DNA from 2 places in the Streptomyces griseochromogenes genome. Region 1 is predicted to be linked to the other one. Evidence: riboswitches for the same ligand, from Rfam matches in the RefSeq annotation. Region 1 holds a riboswitch; the other holds the start of a gene.
What was found. A riboswitch is a leader RNA that binds a small molecule or an ion and turns the genes downstream of it on or off. The one in region 1 is predicted to bind cyclic di-AMP.
Positions count from the first base shown of each region.

Region 1 (7,241 bases):
TCCAGCGGATGCGACGGCCGCAGCCCCTCCGCGAGGCAGCGGTCGTACGTCAGCACGCCCAGCGACTCGGAGTTGCCGAGGATCGCCACGCGAGGCCCCGCGGGCAGCGGCTGCCGGGCGAGCAGCAGACCCGCGTCGACCAGCTCGGTGATGGTGTCCACCCGGATCACCCCGGCCTGCCGCAGCAGCGCGGAGACGGTCTCGTGCGGCAGCCGGGTCGCCCGTACCGCGTGTCCCTGCGGCGCCGAACCGACGCCCTGCACCACCACCAGCGGTTTGGCCGCGGCGGTGCGCCGGGCGAGGCGGGTGAACTTGCGCGGGTTGCCGATGGACTCCAGGTACATCAGGACGACGTCGGTCTCCGGGTCGTCGTACCAGTACTGGAGGACGTCGTTGCCGGAGACGTCGGCCCGGTTCCCCGCCGACACGAAGGTGGACACGCCGGTGACCCCGGTGACCCCGCCCCCGCGCCGGTGCAGCCGGGACAGCAGCGCGATGCCGATGGCACCGGACTGCGCGAACAGCCCTATACGGCCGGGACGCGGCATCTCGGGAGCCAGCGAGGCGTTCAGGCGGACGTCGGGCGCGGTGTTGATGACACCGAAGGCGTTCGGTCCGATGATCCGCATGCCGTACGCGCGCGCGAGCCGGACGAGGGCCCGCTGCCGCTCGCGCCCCTCGGGCCCGCTCTCGGCGTACCCGGCGGACAGGACGACCAGTCCCTGCACCCCGTGTTCGCCGCACTCGGAGACCACCGTGGGCACGTGGTCGGCCGGTACGGCGACGACGGCGAGGTCCACCGCGCCCTCGATGTCCCGCACCGAGTGGTACGCGGGCACCCCGTCGACCTCCTTGAGGTCCTCGGGGAATGCCTGGTTCACGGCGTGCAGGCTGCCCGTGTAGCCGGCGTCCCGGAGGTTGCCGAGGACGCTGCGCCCCACCCCGCCGGGTGCGCGGCCGACGCCCACGACCGCGACGGAGCCCGGTGCCAGCAGCCGCCGTACCGAGCGGGCCTCGGCGCGTTGCTCCCGCGCGTGCTGCACGGCGACGGAGCGGTCGGTGGGTTCGAGGTCGAACTCCAGGCGTACGACGCCGTCTTCGAAGCTGCGTTGCTGGGTGTACCCGGCGTCCGTGAACACCTTGATCATCTTGGTGTTGGCGGGCAGCACCTCGGCGGCGAAGCGGCGGATGCCGCGCTCGCGCGCGACGGCCGCGATGTGCTCCAGCAGGGCGGAGGCGACCCCGCGGCCCTGGTGGGCGTCCTGGACCAGGAAGGCGACCTCGGCCTCGTCGGCGGGAGCCGAGGCGGGCAGACCGTCGGCGCCGATGCGGTCGTAGCGTACGGTGGCGATGAACTCGCCGCCGATGGTGGCTGCGAGTCCCACCCGGTCCACGAAGTCGTGGTGCGTGAAGCGGTGGACGTCCTTGGCGGACAGTCGCGGGTACGGCGCGAAGAAGCGGTAGTACTTCGACTCGTCGGAGACCTGCTCGTAGAAGCTGATCAGGCGGTCGGCGTCATCAACGGTGATGGGCCGGATGCGCGCGGTACCCCCGTCGCGCAGCACCACGTCCGCCTCCCAGTGGGCGGGGTACTCGTGCCGGTCATGCCGGTCCGCCGGGCTCTGCATGGGCCCCAGAGTACGGCTCGCGTACGACAACGGCGCGAGGCAGTCTGTGGAGGACGGAAGCCGGACCGAGGCCGCGGTCCGGCGACACTCGGGGCGGGACGAAGGACCGCTCCGGGCATGCTTCGCGATATGGGAAACTGGTCTAGACAACCCTGAACAGTGAAGGGCAGCAACACATGGCTGAGCGCCGCGTCAACGTCGGCTGGGCCGAGGGCCTCCATGCCCGACCCGCCTCCATCTTCGTCCGAGCCGCCACGGCCGCAGGCGTCCCGGTGACGATCGCCAAGGCTGACGGCAGCCCCGTCAACGCGGCCTCCATGCTGGCCGTCCTCAGCCTGGGCGCCCAGGGTGGCGAGGAGATCGTCCTCGCCTCCGACGCCGAGGGCGCGGACGCCGCCCTGGACCGTCTGGCCAAGCTGGTCGCCGAAGGCCTCGAGGAGCTGCCCGAGACGGTCTGAGCCGTGCCGTGAAGCCGCGTCGTCCGGAAGGGTGACGCGGCTTCCGCGTTTTCGGCAGGGGACCGGACTGGTTTATCGCAGGCGCGCCGGGTTTATCGCAGGCATGCGAAGGGCGCGCCATCGCGAATGCACGAAACTCGGCGAACGGGGCAACGGGAAATACCTGGCACCCAAATATCCCCCCCTTTGTATACGGTGCCCATGTTAATGCCGCAGGCTCGGCATGTTTACGGCATGTTGCGAGTTCCTCACACGCTCCACCCGGCCACCGCCCAGGGAGGCCCGCAACCGGTGCACGGCCGTCGCACGCTCGACGTGATGCGACGCGATCACCCGCGCGCGCTCGCCGTCGCCCCGCGCCACCGCGTCCACGATGGCGCCGTGCTCCGCCCAGGACTCCACGGGGTTCGCCGGGGCGTCCACCGTGTACATCCAGGCGATCTTGTGCCGCAGCTGGGTGAGCGTCGAGCTCAGCGAATGGCTGCCGGAGGCCTGCGCGAGCGTCTCGTGGAACCAGCCCCCCAGGGAGCGCAGATCCTCGCTGCTGCCCCGCCTGGCCCGCTCCTGGCCCAGCCTGACCAGGCCGCGCAGCACCTTCAGATGGGCCTCGGTGCGCCGCTGGGCGGCCCGGAGGGCGCCGAGGGGCTCCAGCAGCACGCGCATCTCCAGCAGGTCCGCGGCCTCCTGCTCGGTCGGTTCGGCCACGCACGCGCCCGCGTGCCGGCGGGTCACCACGAAGCCCTCCGCCTCCAGGGTGCGCAGAGCCTCACGGACGGGGACGCGCGAGACCCCGTAGCGGCGGGCCAGTACTTCCTCGGTCAGGCGGCCGCCGCGCTCGTGGACACCCGCGACGATGTCGTCCCGGATCGCCGTGCATACCGAGTGCGCCGGAATACGCATGACCGACCTCCGCATTAATCCCCGTGAAACGTCGACGATGGACGTGTGTTCCGTGACTCTATTGCAATCGGCCGGAATTTCCGACGGCGGGCCGGAATCCATGGATATTTTTTGGACAGCGGATGATGCGGGCTCGGTGAGAAACGACGAAAGCCCCGGCGTGTGAGCCGGGGCTTTCGGATGTCGTGCGTGCGGTCGTCAGACGTTCACGCCGTGCCCACGGAGGTAGGCGACGGGGTCGACGTCCGAGCCGTACTCGGGGGTCGTACGGGCCTCGAAGTGCAGATGCGGTCCGGTGACGTTGCCGGTCGCGCCGGACAGGCCGATCTGCTGGCCCGGGGTGACCTTCTGGCCCACGGTGACACCGATGGACGACAGATGGCCGTACTGGGTGTACATGCCGTCCGCCATCCGGATCACTATCTGGTTGCCGTACGCCCCGCCCCAGCCGGTGGAGACGACGGTGCCGGAGCCGACCGCGTGAACGGTCGTGCCGCTGGCCGCGTGGAAGTCGATGCCGGTGTGGGAGCCGGAGGACCACAGGGAGCTGCTGGCCTTGTAGCCGGTGGAGACGTACGAGTTCGCGATCGGGGCGACGAAGGCGTTCAGGCGCTTGCGCTCGGCCTCGCGGGCGGCGCGCGCCCGCGCCTCGCGGTCCTTCCTGACCTTTGCGGCGGCCTCCTTGGCCGCGGCTTCCTCGGCCGCCTTCTGCTCGGCGGCCTCCTTCTGCGCGGAGGCCTGCTCGTCGATCTGGTGGGCGAGCGTGTCGCTCACGGCGATGACCGGGGTGAGGCCGGTCTGCTCGGCGGAGTCGTCCGCGGCGAGCGCCGGGGTGGCCGCGAGGGTGCCGACGACACCGGTACTGGTGAGGGCCGCGATACCGGCCGCCTGAGCGGTGGTGCGCTTGGCCCGGCCGGGCTTGCGATGCTTCCCGGTGGCGCACATGAACGCCATGAAGTGGCTGGTCCTTTCCTTCCCTCTCGCCTACCGGGTTAGCTGACGGGTTCGGAGCAGGAAGGTCTCCTACGGACCCCCTCGCTCGCGCGCGGGCGTCCGATTCACCCCAGGGACTGCGGTTGGGTCCCCGGCTCCCCTGGCTCGCGCCGTACGGGGACTCGGCGATGACTGTCCGGTGCCGCGGGCGCGGCGCACTGCCTGACGGACAGCCCGGAAGACGCTAAAGGGCCCGGCTTTCGATCCTCAAACGGATCCGGGCTTTTGTAGCGCATCCCACAGGCCAGACGGGCAGCCTCTGCCCAATTCGGACATCTGGTGAAGGGTGATGCACGGCAAGAGGCCCTGACGATCCGTCGGTCGTCAGGGCCCCCACGCGCGCGTCGCGCCGTCCGGTCGCTACTCGGCCGCCACGACGCTGACTTCGCCGATGCCGAGCGCCTCCACCGGCGCCTTGATCTGCTCCGCGTCACCGACGAGGACGGTCACCAGGCGGTCCACCGGGAAGGCGTTGATGACCGCCGCGGTGGCCTCCACGGTGCCGGTGGCGGCGAGCTGCTGATACAGCGTCGCCTGGAAGTCGTCGGGCAGGTGCTGCTCGACCTGGTCCGCCAGGGTGCCGGCGACGGCCGCGGCGGTCTCGTACTTCAGCGGCGCCACCCCGACGAGGTTCTGCACGGCGACGTCGCGCTCGGCGTCGGTCAGGCCGTCGGCCGCGAGGGTGCGCAGCACCGTCCACAGGTCCTGGAGCGCGGGACCGGTGTTCGTGGTGTCGACGGAGCCGCTGATGGCGAGCATCGCGGCGCCCGTGCCCTCCGAGGCTGAGCGGAGGACCTGCCCGAAGGCGCGCACGCCGTAGGTGTAGCCCTTCTCCTCGCGCAGGACGCGGTCCAGGCGGGAGGTGAGGGTGCCGCCGAGGCAGTACGTGCCGAGCACCTGGGCGGGCCACACCCGGTCGTGCCGGTCGGGGCCGATCCGGCCGATGAGCAGCTGCGTCTGGACGGCGCCGGGCCGGTCGACGATGACGACGCGGCCGGTGTCGTCGGCCGTCACCGGTGGCACGGGCCGCGGCTGGCCCGGGGTGCCGGTCCAGGCGCCCAGGGAGTCGGCGAGGAGCTCGTCCAGGTCGGTGCCGGTGAGGTCGCCGACCACCACCACGGTGGCCGTGGCGGGCCGCACATGGCGGTCGTAGAAGGCGCGTACGGCCGCCGCGTCGATCTTCTCGACCGTGTCCTCGGTGCCCTGGCGCGGGCGCGACATGCGCGAGGTCGCCGGGAACAGCTCCTTGGAGAGTTCCATGGCGGCCCGGCGGGAGGGGTTGGCCAGCTCGTGCGGGATCTCGTCCAGGCGGTTGCGGACCAGCCGCTCGACCTCGCTCTCGGCGAACGCGGGCGCGCGCAGCGCGTCGGCGAGCAGGCCGAGACCCTTGGCCAGGCGGGAGACCGGGACCTCCAGGCTGATACGGACGCCGGGGTGGTCGGCGTGCGCGTCGAGCGTGGCACCGGCCCGCTCCAGCTCGGCGGCGAACTCCTCCGCGGAGTGCTTGTCGGTGCCCTCGGAGAAGGCCCGCGCCATGATCGTCGCGACGCCGTCCATACCTCCCGGCTCGGCGTCCAAAGGCGCGTCCAGCATCACCTCGACGGCGACGACCTGCTGGCCGGGGCGGTGGCAGCGCAGAACGGTCAGCCCGTTGTCCAGGGTGCCGCGCTCGGGGGCCGGGAACGCCCAGGGCTTGGCCTCGCCGGGCTGCGGCTGGGGGTGGAAGTCCATGGTGGCGAGCTCGCTCACTTGGCCGTCTCCTCGTTGTCGTTGCCGGCCTCTACGGTCGCCTCGTGCTCCGGGTCCTCGGGGACGTCGGCGTCCTGGACGGTCTCCGGGGACTTCGGCTCGTAGACGAGGACCGCGCGGTTGTCGGGGCGCAGGCGGGCCTTGGCGACCTCCTGGACCTCCTCGGCGGTCACCGCCAGGACGCGCTGTACGGCGGTGAGGGCCAGCTGCGGGTCGCCGAACAGGACGGCGTACCGGCACAGTTCGTCGGCGCGGCCGGCGACCGTGCCGAGCCGGTCCAGCCACTCGCGCTCCAACTGGGCCTGGGCGCGCTCCATTTCCTCGGGCGTGGGGCCCTCCTCGGCGAACCGGGCCAGCTCCTCGTCGATCGCGGCCTCGATCACCGGCACCTCGACGTCACCGGAGGTCTTCACGTCCAGCCAGCCGAGCGAGGGCGCGCCGGACAGGCGCAGCAGGCCGAAGCCGGCCGCGACGGCCGTACGGTCGCGGCGCACGAGCCGGTTGTACAGGCGGGAGGACTCGCCGCCGCCGAGGACGGTGAGGGCCAGGTCGGCCGCGTCCGCCGCGCGCGTGCCGTCGTGCGGGAGCCGGTAGGCGGCCATCAGGGCACGCGCCGGGACCTCCTCGACGACGACCTCACGCAGCTGCTCGCCGACGGTCTCGGGCAGGGTGCCGTCGCGGGGCTCGGGCTTGCCGTCGTGCGACTGGATCGACCCGAAGTACTTCTCGATCCAGGCGAGGGTCTGCACGGGGTCGATGTCTCCGACGACGGAGAGCACCGCGTTGTTGGGCGCGTAGTAGGTGCGGAAGAACGTGCGCGCGTCTTCCAGGGTGGCCGCGTCCAGGTCCGCCATCGAGCCGATCGGCGTGTGGTGGTAGGGGTGCCCCTCGGGGTAGACGAGGGCGGTCAGCTTCTCGAAGGAGGTGCCGTAGGGCACGTTGTCGTAGCGCTGGCGGCGCTCGTTCTTGACGACGTCCCGCTGGTTCTCCATGGACTCGTCGTCCAGGGCGGCCAGCAGCGACCCCATGCGGTCGGCCTCCAGCCACAGGGCCAGCTCCAGCTGGTGGGCGGGCATGGTCTCGAAGTAGTTGGTGCGCTCGAAGCTGGTGGTGCCGTTGAGCGAGCCGCCGGCGCCCTGGATCAGCTCGAAGTGACCGTTGCCCTCGACCTGGGCCGAGCCCTGGAACATCAAGTGCTCGAAAAGGTGAGCCAGGCCGGTACGCCCCTTGACTTCGTGGCGGGAACCGACGTCGTACCAGAGGCAGACCGCCGCCACCGGGGTCAGGTGGTCCTCGGAGAGCACCACGCGCAGACCGTTGGCCAGGCGGTGCTCGGTCGCTGTCAGGCCCCCGGAGCCTGCCTCGGCTGTGGTCGTGTGACCCATGGGCATGTACGTCCCTTCGCGAGCGGAGGCGGTCGAAAGAAACCGCTGTTTTCCTGCCGGTCCTGCCACTGTATGCAAGCGCGCGAGGCATCGGCGAAGTTCCCGCCGGACGTACGCCCACAGCGGAT
Region 1 is NZ_CP016279.1:2,413,524-2,420,764, reverse strand. Features, by position in the region: gene AVL59_RS10420 (bifunctional acetate--CoA ligase family protein/GNAT family N-acetyltransferase) at 1-1,628, opposite strand, end outside; gene AVL59_RS10415 (HPr family phosphocarrier protein) at 1,805-2,086, shown strand; gene AVL59_RS10410 (GntR family transcriptional regulator) at 2,291-2,986, opposite strand; gene AVL59_RS52040 (hypothetical protein) at 2,985-3,152, shown strand; gene AVL59_RS10405 (M23 family metallopeptidase) at 3,185-3,940, opposite strand; cyclic di-AMP (ydaO/yuaA leader) riboswitch at 3,953-4,117, opposite strand; gene AVL59_RS10400 (M16 family metallopeptidase) at 4,340-5,728, opposite strand; gene AVL59_RS10395 (M16 family metallopeptidase) at 5,725-7,119, opposite strand.

Region 2 (7,241 bases), 7.5 Mb from region 1:
GATCTCGTCCCGGCGCCGGATGTAGTCCTCGTGCGCGGCCCGGTAGGCGGCGGCCAGTTCGGGGTCGCTCCCCAGCCGCTCGGTCATCTCCTTCATGACGCCGTCCGCCTCCAGCGTGCCGATCGCCGAGGCGGCGCGCGGGCACGTCAGGTAGTACGTCGTCGGGAAGGGCGTGCCGTCCGGCAGCCGCGGGGCCGTCTCCACGACGTCCGGCTGCCCGCACGGGCACCGGTGCGCGATCGCCCGCAGCCCACGCGGCGGACGCCCGAGCTGCTGCTTGAAGGCCTCGACGTCCGCGTCGGTCGGCTCGGTGCGCGGAGTGGGCGGCGGAGGCGTTTCCATGACTGTCTTCAGCTGTCTTTCTGTCGGTTCACTGGTCGGAAGCGTCGGACTTGTCGACGCCGTCCCAGACGTTCGCGTACCAGGGCCGGTGGGCGGCCCCGAGGTCGGCGCGGGACTGCTTGGCCGCGCCCGGGTCGATCACGATGTACCCGGTCTCACCTGGCATCACATAGTGCAGCCGACGCCGGATCTGCTGCTTGGCGTAGGCGTCGTCCTGCCAGCGCGCCTTGAGGTCGCGCAGTTGCTCGACGCGTTTGCGGGCCCGCTCCTGCTGCCGTTGCTGGTCGGCGATCTCGGCGCGCTGGGACACGTACTGCCGCATCGGGTAGGCGAGCGCGACGATCAGCGTGCACAGCACCAGGGCGAGCAGGGCGGCGCGGCCGGTGAGCCGGGAGCGGCGCGCCTGGCGCTTGGTCTGGGAGCGGTAGACCCGGGCCGCCGTCTGCTCGCCGAGCAGCCTGAGCCTGGTCGCGGTGGAGAACCGGTCCCGGTCCTTCACGGCCATGTTCCCCGCCTCCCGTTCCACGCGCGTACGTCCCCGCACACGGTACGGGACCGAGTACGGGGACGTACGTACGACTGGCTAGGCCTTACGCCAGGTTGGGTCAGCCCTTGAAGCGGGGAAACGCGCTGCGGCCGGCGTACACCGCCGCGTCGTCGAGGATCTCCTCGATGCGCAGCAGCTGGTTGTACTTGGCGACGCGCTCGGAGCGGGCCGGGGCGCCGGTCTTGATCTGGCCGCAGTTGGTGGCGACGGCCAGGTCGGCGATGGTGACGTCCTCGGTCTCGCCGGAGCGGTGGGACATCATGCACTTGAAGCCGCTGCGCTGGGCCAGCTCGACGGCGTCCAGGGTCTCGGTCAGCGAGCCGATCTGGTTCACCTTCACGAGCAGCGCGTTGGCGGCGCCGTCCTCGATGCCGCGGGCCAGGCGCTCCGGGTTGGTGACGAACAGGTCGTCGCCGACCAGCTGGACCTTGTCGCCGAGCTTGTCGGTGATGACCTTCCAGCCGGCCCAGTCGTCCTCGAACAGCGGGTCCTCGATGGAGACGAGCGGGTAGGCCGCGACGAGCTCCTCGTAGTACTCCGTCATCTCGGCGGCGGAGCGCTCCTTGCCCTCGAAGAGGTACTTGCCGTCCTTGTAGAACTCGGAGGCGGCGACGTCGAGCGCGAGGGCGATCTGCTGGCCGGGGGCGTAGCCGGCCTCCTTGACGGCCTCGAGGATGAGGTCGAGGGCCTCGCGGTTGGAGCCGAGGTTCGGGGCGAAGCCGCCCTCGTCGCCGAGTCCGGTGGACAGGCCCTTGTTCTTCAGGACCTTCTTCAGCGTGTGGTAGACCTCGGTGCCCCAGCGCAGGGCCTCGGAGAAGGACTCCGCGCCGATCGGGGCGATCATGAACTCCTGGATGTCCACGTTGGAGTCGGCGTGCGAGCCGCCGTTCAGGATGTTCATCATCGGCACCGGCAGCAGGTGCGCGTTCGGGCCGCCCAGGTAGCGGAAGAGCGGGAGGTCGCTGGCCTCGGAGGCGGCGTGGGCGACGGCGAGGGAGACACCGAGGATGGCGTTGGCGCCGAGGGAGCCCTTGTTGTCGGTGGCGTCCAGGTCGAACATGGCCTGGTCGATCAGGCGCTGCTCGGTGGCGTCGTAGCCGACCAGCTCCGGGCCGATCTGCTCGATGACGGCGAGGACGGCCTTCTCGACGCCCTTGCCCTGGTAGCGGTTGGGGTCACCGTCGCGCAGCTCGATGGCCTCGAAGGCGCCGGTGGAGGCGCCGGACGGAACGGCGGCACGACCCGTGCTGCCGTCGTCGAGGCCGACCTCGACCTCGACCGTGGGGTTGCCTCGGGAGTCCAGGATTTCCCGGGCTACGACGACGTCGATGGACGGCACGAGCATCTCCTTCGTGGATGTGACGCTGGTAGTGCGGGGCTGGTGTGCCTTGCGACTAGAGCCTAACCGTCCCGGGGGCGTCGGCCACCGACCGACCGTCCCGTGGACACGCCGACGGTACCTTTTGTTCTCGTGCGAAACAAAGAGGCTTCCGGATGAGACCCGGCCGAACAGTGGGGAAACACAGGGCGGGAGCGGCGGGGCCGGAAGCGAAAACAGCCCCGTCCCGGCGCGTACGGGGGAACACGCGCCGGGACGGGGAGCCCGTGGGGACGGGGGGGATGACCCTCACGAGGCCTTCAGCGTGGGGGACGGCCTTGTGAGAGCGCTGTGGCTGCGGTGGGAACCAGGTGTCACTTCAGGTGCAGCTGCTGGCCCGGGTAGATGAGGTTGGCGTCCTCGACGATGTCCTTGTTCAGCTCGAACAGCTTCTGCCAGCCGCCCTTGACGTGGTGCTTCTCGGCGATGGAGCTGAGGGTGTCGCCCTTGACGACCTTGTACTCGCCGTCGCCCTTCTTGACCTTCTTGCCGGTCGGGGTGGTGACGGTCTTGCTCTTCGCCGGGGCCGTGCGCTCGGTGGAGCGGGTGGCGGCCTGCGTGTCGGTGGAGCGGGTGCTGGGCGCGGTGGTCTTCGCCGGGGCGCTCTTCGACGTGGTGGTGGGCGCGGAGCCGTTGTACGGGGTGCTGGACAGGCCCGTGCCGCACACCGGCCAGGCGCCCTTGCCCTGGGCGGCGAGGACCTTCTCGGCGACCGTGATCTGCTGCGCCTTGGTGGCCTGGTTGGCCTGCGCGGCGTAGGCGGTGCCGCCGTACGCGGCCCAGGTGGAGGCGGAGAACTGCAGGCCGCCGTAGTAGCCGTTGCCGGTGTTGATGGACCAGTTGCCGCCGGACTCACACTGGGCGACCGCGTCCCACTCCGAGGTGGTGGCGGCGGAGGCGTTGCCGGCCGCCATCAGCGGGGCGGCGACGACGGCACCGGTGACACCGGCCAGCGCGATGGCCCGGGTGGCCTTGGACGGACGACGGTGCTTGCCCTTGCCGGAAAACAGCATGGATCGATCCCCTCACCGACGCCTGCGAGGTGAGCTGTCGGGTTCGGGCCGGTTGAGTTGCCCGGCCGCACCTCCCGAAGAGGCACGGCTTCACCCCCAGCCGGTTCCAGCAGCCTCAACTGCCGGGCCCGGCACTTACCTTGGGTCCCCCGCTCCTGCCTACGGCGCATGACGCGACGACTGTTCCCGGGCGATCGCTGGCAGGACTCGGCGTTGCGATGGCCGGGGCTCGTGGTGACGAGCGGCCTCGACCGTAGACATGCGCTCGGCGGAATTTCAAAGACGATCAGGGCTTCTGAGACTCATCCCACACTTTCACCAAACCGGACATTAGCCGTGAAGCAGGGCGTCAACTCCCGCTATTTTCCACCGTTTTCCGTACCGACATCCAGGGTCTGACCGGGAGCGATCTGGTTCGCGTCGGCGCCGATGGCCTTCTTGTTCTCGGCGTAGAGCGCGCGCCATCCGCCGTCGACGTCAAGGGAGTCGGCGATGGAGCAGAGGGTGTCTCCCTCGCGGACGGTGTAGGTGCCGGCGTCACGGGAGGCGTGACGGCCGGACGGAGCGGCACTCTGACCGTTCGCCGCGGTTTCGTCCGCACTGCCACCACGGTGACGTCCGCCACTGCTGAGGGCGCCGGTGTCGACCAGGCTCCAAGAGCCGCCGGTCTGATTGGAATTGTCCGAGTCTTCCCTTGCGGGGTCCGCGGTGGGGGACTCGCTGCCCTGCTCGCTCCCGGGGTCAGGACGAGAGGATTTGTCGGACTTAGGCGTATCGGCACCCTTGCGCTTGCCCTCGCCGCTCTCCTTCCCCTTCTCCTTGCCCTTCTCGGAGCCGGTGTCCTTGCTCTCACTCGGGGACGGCTTGACCTTCTCACCCTTGGACGAGTCGGACGAAGACGGCGAATCAGGAAGTCCGGACGAGTCGGAATTATCTCCAGATTCTGACGGCCCATCGGCTCCTTGGGAGTCGCCTTCCTGCGACGAGCCGGAACCGCCGACGCCCGTGTCGACGTCCACGGAGCCGGAGTTGGAGGTCAGACCGGAGAGGAGGGCACAGGTGGCCCAGGGGGTGGTGCCCTGGTCGTCGAGGATCTTCTCGGCGACGGCGATCTGCTGCGAACGGCTCGCCTGGTCGGCACTGGAGGCATACGCGGTGCCGCCGTACTTGTCCCAGTCGTCCTGGGATATCTGCAGGCCGCCGAAGTACCCGTTGCCGGTGTCCGCGCTCCAGGAGCCACCGCTCTCGCACTCGGCCACCTTGTCCCATGTGGTGCCGTCCGCCGCACTGGCGCTCGCGGCACCGAGCAACGGGATGGCGATGGCGGAGCCGGTCACTCCGGCCGCGACGAGGAGGGCCGGGGCCTGACGGGGGCGACGGTGACGGCCGTTCCCGGAGAGCATGCGGATGCCTTTCGTGCGACAACGGGGACCGCGCGGCGGATGGAACTCGGAGCGCCACGCTGATGGGTGAACGTATAGGCAGACGATCACTTGTCACAAGTTAATGCCGCGCAGATCACGTGAAGATCACGGTATTGAACGTCGGACGGTTCGCCTCGGCCGGTGTGTTCAGGGGGCGGGCGTGAACTCCACGGGGAGTGTGCGCAGGCCGCGCATGATGAGCCCGCCACGCCAGCGCAGCTCGGCCGGATCGGCCGCGAGCCGCAGATCGGGGAGCCGGGTCAGGAGGGTGGCGAGAGCGGCCTGGCCCTCCAGCCGGGCGAGGGGGGCGCCCAGGCAGTAGTGGATGCCGTGGCCGTAGCCGAGGTGCTGGTTGTCCCGGCGGGACAGGTCCAGCACGTCCGGGTCGGCGAACCGCTCCGGGTCCCGGTCGGCGGCGGCGAGCACGACGAGCACCGGGTCGCCGGCGGCGATGTCCTGCCCGCCGATGGTGAGCGGCCGGGTGGCGAACCGCCAGGTCGCCAGCTCCACCGGGCCGTCGTAGCGCAGGAGTTCCTCGACTCCGGTCTCCAGGAGGTCCTTCTCCCCGGCGGCCAGGGAGGTCTGCAGGCGGTGGCGCTGCTCGGGGTGGGTGAGCAGGGCGTAGGTGCCGTTGCCGATGAGGTTGACGGTCGTCTCGAAGCCGGCGAACAGGAGGATGAAGGCCATGGCGGCGGCTTCGTTCTCGGTGAGGTGCTCGCCGTGGTCGGAGGCGCGGATGAGGCCCGAGATCAGGTCCTCGCCGGGAGTGGGCTCGGCGGGCAGCGCCTCGCGCTTGCGGTGGATCAGCTCGGCGAGATAGCCCCGCATCTTCTTGACGGACCGCGCGACCCCGCCTCTCGGCCCTCCCCCGTGCCGGATCATCATGCCCGCCCAGTCCCGGAAGTCGTCCTGGTCCTCGCGCGGGACGCCGAGCAGGTCGCAGATCGCGTAGATGGGCAGCGGGAAGGCGAACTCGTGGATGAGGTCGGCGGAGCCGGTCTTGGCGAACCCGTCGATGAGGCGGTCGGTCAGCTCCTGCACCCGGGGCGCGAACTCGGCGACCCTGCGGGGCGTGAACGCCTTGCTGACCAGCCGGCGCAGCCGAGTGTGGTCCGGCGGGTCGATGTTCAGCAGGTGCGTCATCAGCTCGGCCTTGCGCTCGCCCGGGATGCCGGTCTTGCCCTTGGCGTGCGCGGGCTCGTCGTGATGCGCGGGGTTCTTGCTCAGCCGCTGGTCGGCGAGGGCCTGCTTGGCGTCGGCGTACCGCGTGACCAGCCAGGCCTCGACCCCGCTGGGCAGCCGCGTCCGGTGCACGGGGGCGTACTCGCGGAGCCAGGCGTAGGCGGGGTAGGGGTCGGTGGCGAACTCCCAGGTGAAGAGGTCGGGGGCCGTCGGGGGGTGGAGCTGCTCGGTCACTCCTTGACGGTATCGGGAGCGGACGCGAGGTCCGTCACGGCTCTCCTGTGGCCGGCGGCGGCAGCCTGGCGGATCCGGTGGCCGGCCCATCGGCGCAGCAGATGACTGAGCACCACCCTGGCCTCGCCGACGCCCACCTCCGCACGGGGAGAGACCTCCCGGTGCGCCGCCCGGGCCACGGCGTCGACCGTGGCGGGTCCGTCGTCGGCCGCGGCGCCCATCACCGCGAGCCACACATACGGTGATGTGTCCGCGTACTCCTCGGCGCCCGGCTCAACGGTAGTGAGAGGGCCACTACTTGACGCCCCGTGTGCCCCAAGTCCCCCTGCGGAATTCGTCCTCCGCCCGATCAGCCCTCCGTCTTCCTGATCGCGTCCCGGTACACCCGCGCCGCCGCCCGCAGTGCCGCCTCCGGATCCACGCCGTCCGCCTCGGCGCGCACCGCCAGTGCCAGCAGTTCGTAGCCGATGCCCTCGCCCTGGGGCAGGGGCACGTCCAGGTCAGCCGTGCGGGCGCGGGAGGCGAGCTTGGCGGCGAGGGCGAGGCCGGGCTGACCGAGCGGGACGCCCTCGGTGACCGAGGTACGCCGCTTCTCCTCCGCCTTGGTGCGCAGCCAGTGCTCCTTGACGTCCTCCGGCGTCTCGGCCGTCTCGTCGCCGAAGACGTGCGGGTGACGGTGGATGAGCTTGGCGACGATGCCGCCGGCCACGTCGTCGATGGAGAACGGCGCGTCCGGGTCCTCCTCGGCGATGCGGGAGTGGAAGACGACCTGGAGCAGGACGTCGCCCAGCTCTTCCCGCAGCTCCTCGCGGTCGCCGGCCTCGATCGCCTCGACCAGTTCGTACGCCTCCTCGATGCCGTACTTCGCGAGACCCAGGTGGGTCTGGCGGGACGACCAGGGGCATTCGGCGCGGATGCGGTCCATGACCTGGACGAGGTCGAGGAGGCGGGCGCCGGGCAGGTCGTAGGAGGCGGGGAGCAGCTCCAGCTCGGGCATGCGGACGCGGCCGGTGCCGGCCAGGCGGGCCAGGCCGTCGGTGAGGGCGGGCTCTCCCTCACCCATGGCCACGACCACCACCGTCCGCCCGCCCGCGCAGGCTTCGACCAGCTCCTCGGCGGTG
Region 2 is NZ_CP016279.1:9,940,737-9,947,977, forward strand. Features, by position in the region: partial or broken gene AVL59_RS56240 (DUF501 domain-containing protein) at 1-342, opposite strand, end outside; gene AVL59_RS43260 (FtsB family cell division protein) at 371-847, opposite strand; gene eno (phosphopyruvate hydratase) at 948-2,234, opposite strand; gene AVL59_RS43270 (transglycosylase family protein) at 2,582-3,280, opposite strand; cyclic di-AMP (ydaO/yuaA leader) riboswitch at 3,285-3,457, opposite strand; gene AVL59_RS43275 (LysM peptidoglycan-binding domain-containing protein) at 3,640-4,683, opposite strand; gene AVL59_RS43280 (cytochrome P450 family protein) at 4,852-6,120, opposite strand; gene AVL59_RS43285 (hypothetical protein) at 6,117-6,356, opposite strand; gene AVL59_RS43290 (nucleoside triphosphate pyrophosphohydrolase) at 6,470-7,241, opposite strand, start outside.
Region 2: another riboswitch for cyclic di-AMP. It lies ahead of AVL59_RS43270 (transglycosylase family protein); the one in region 1 lies ahead of AVL59_RS10405 (M23 family metallopeptidase).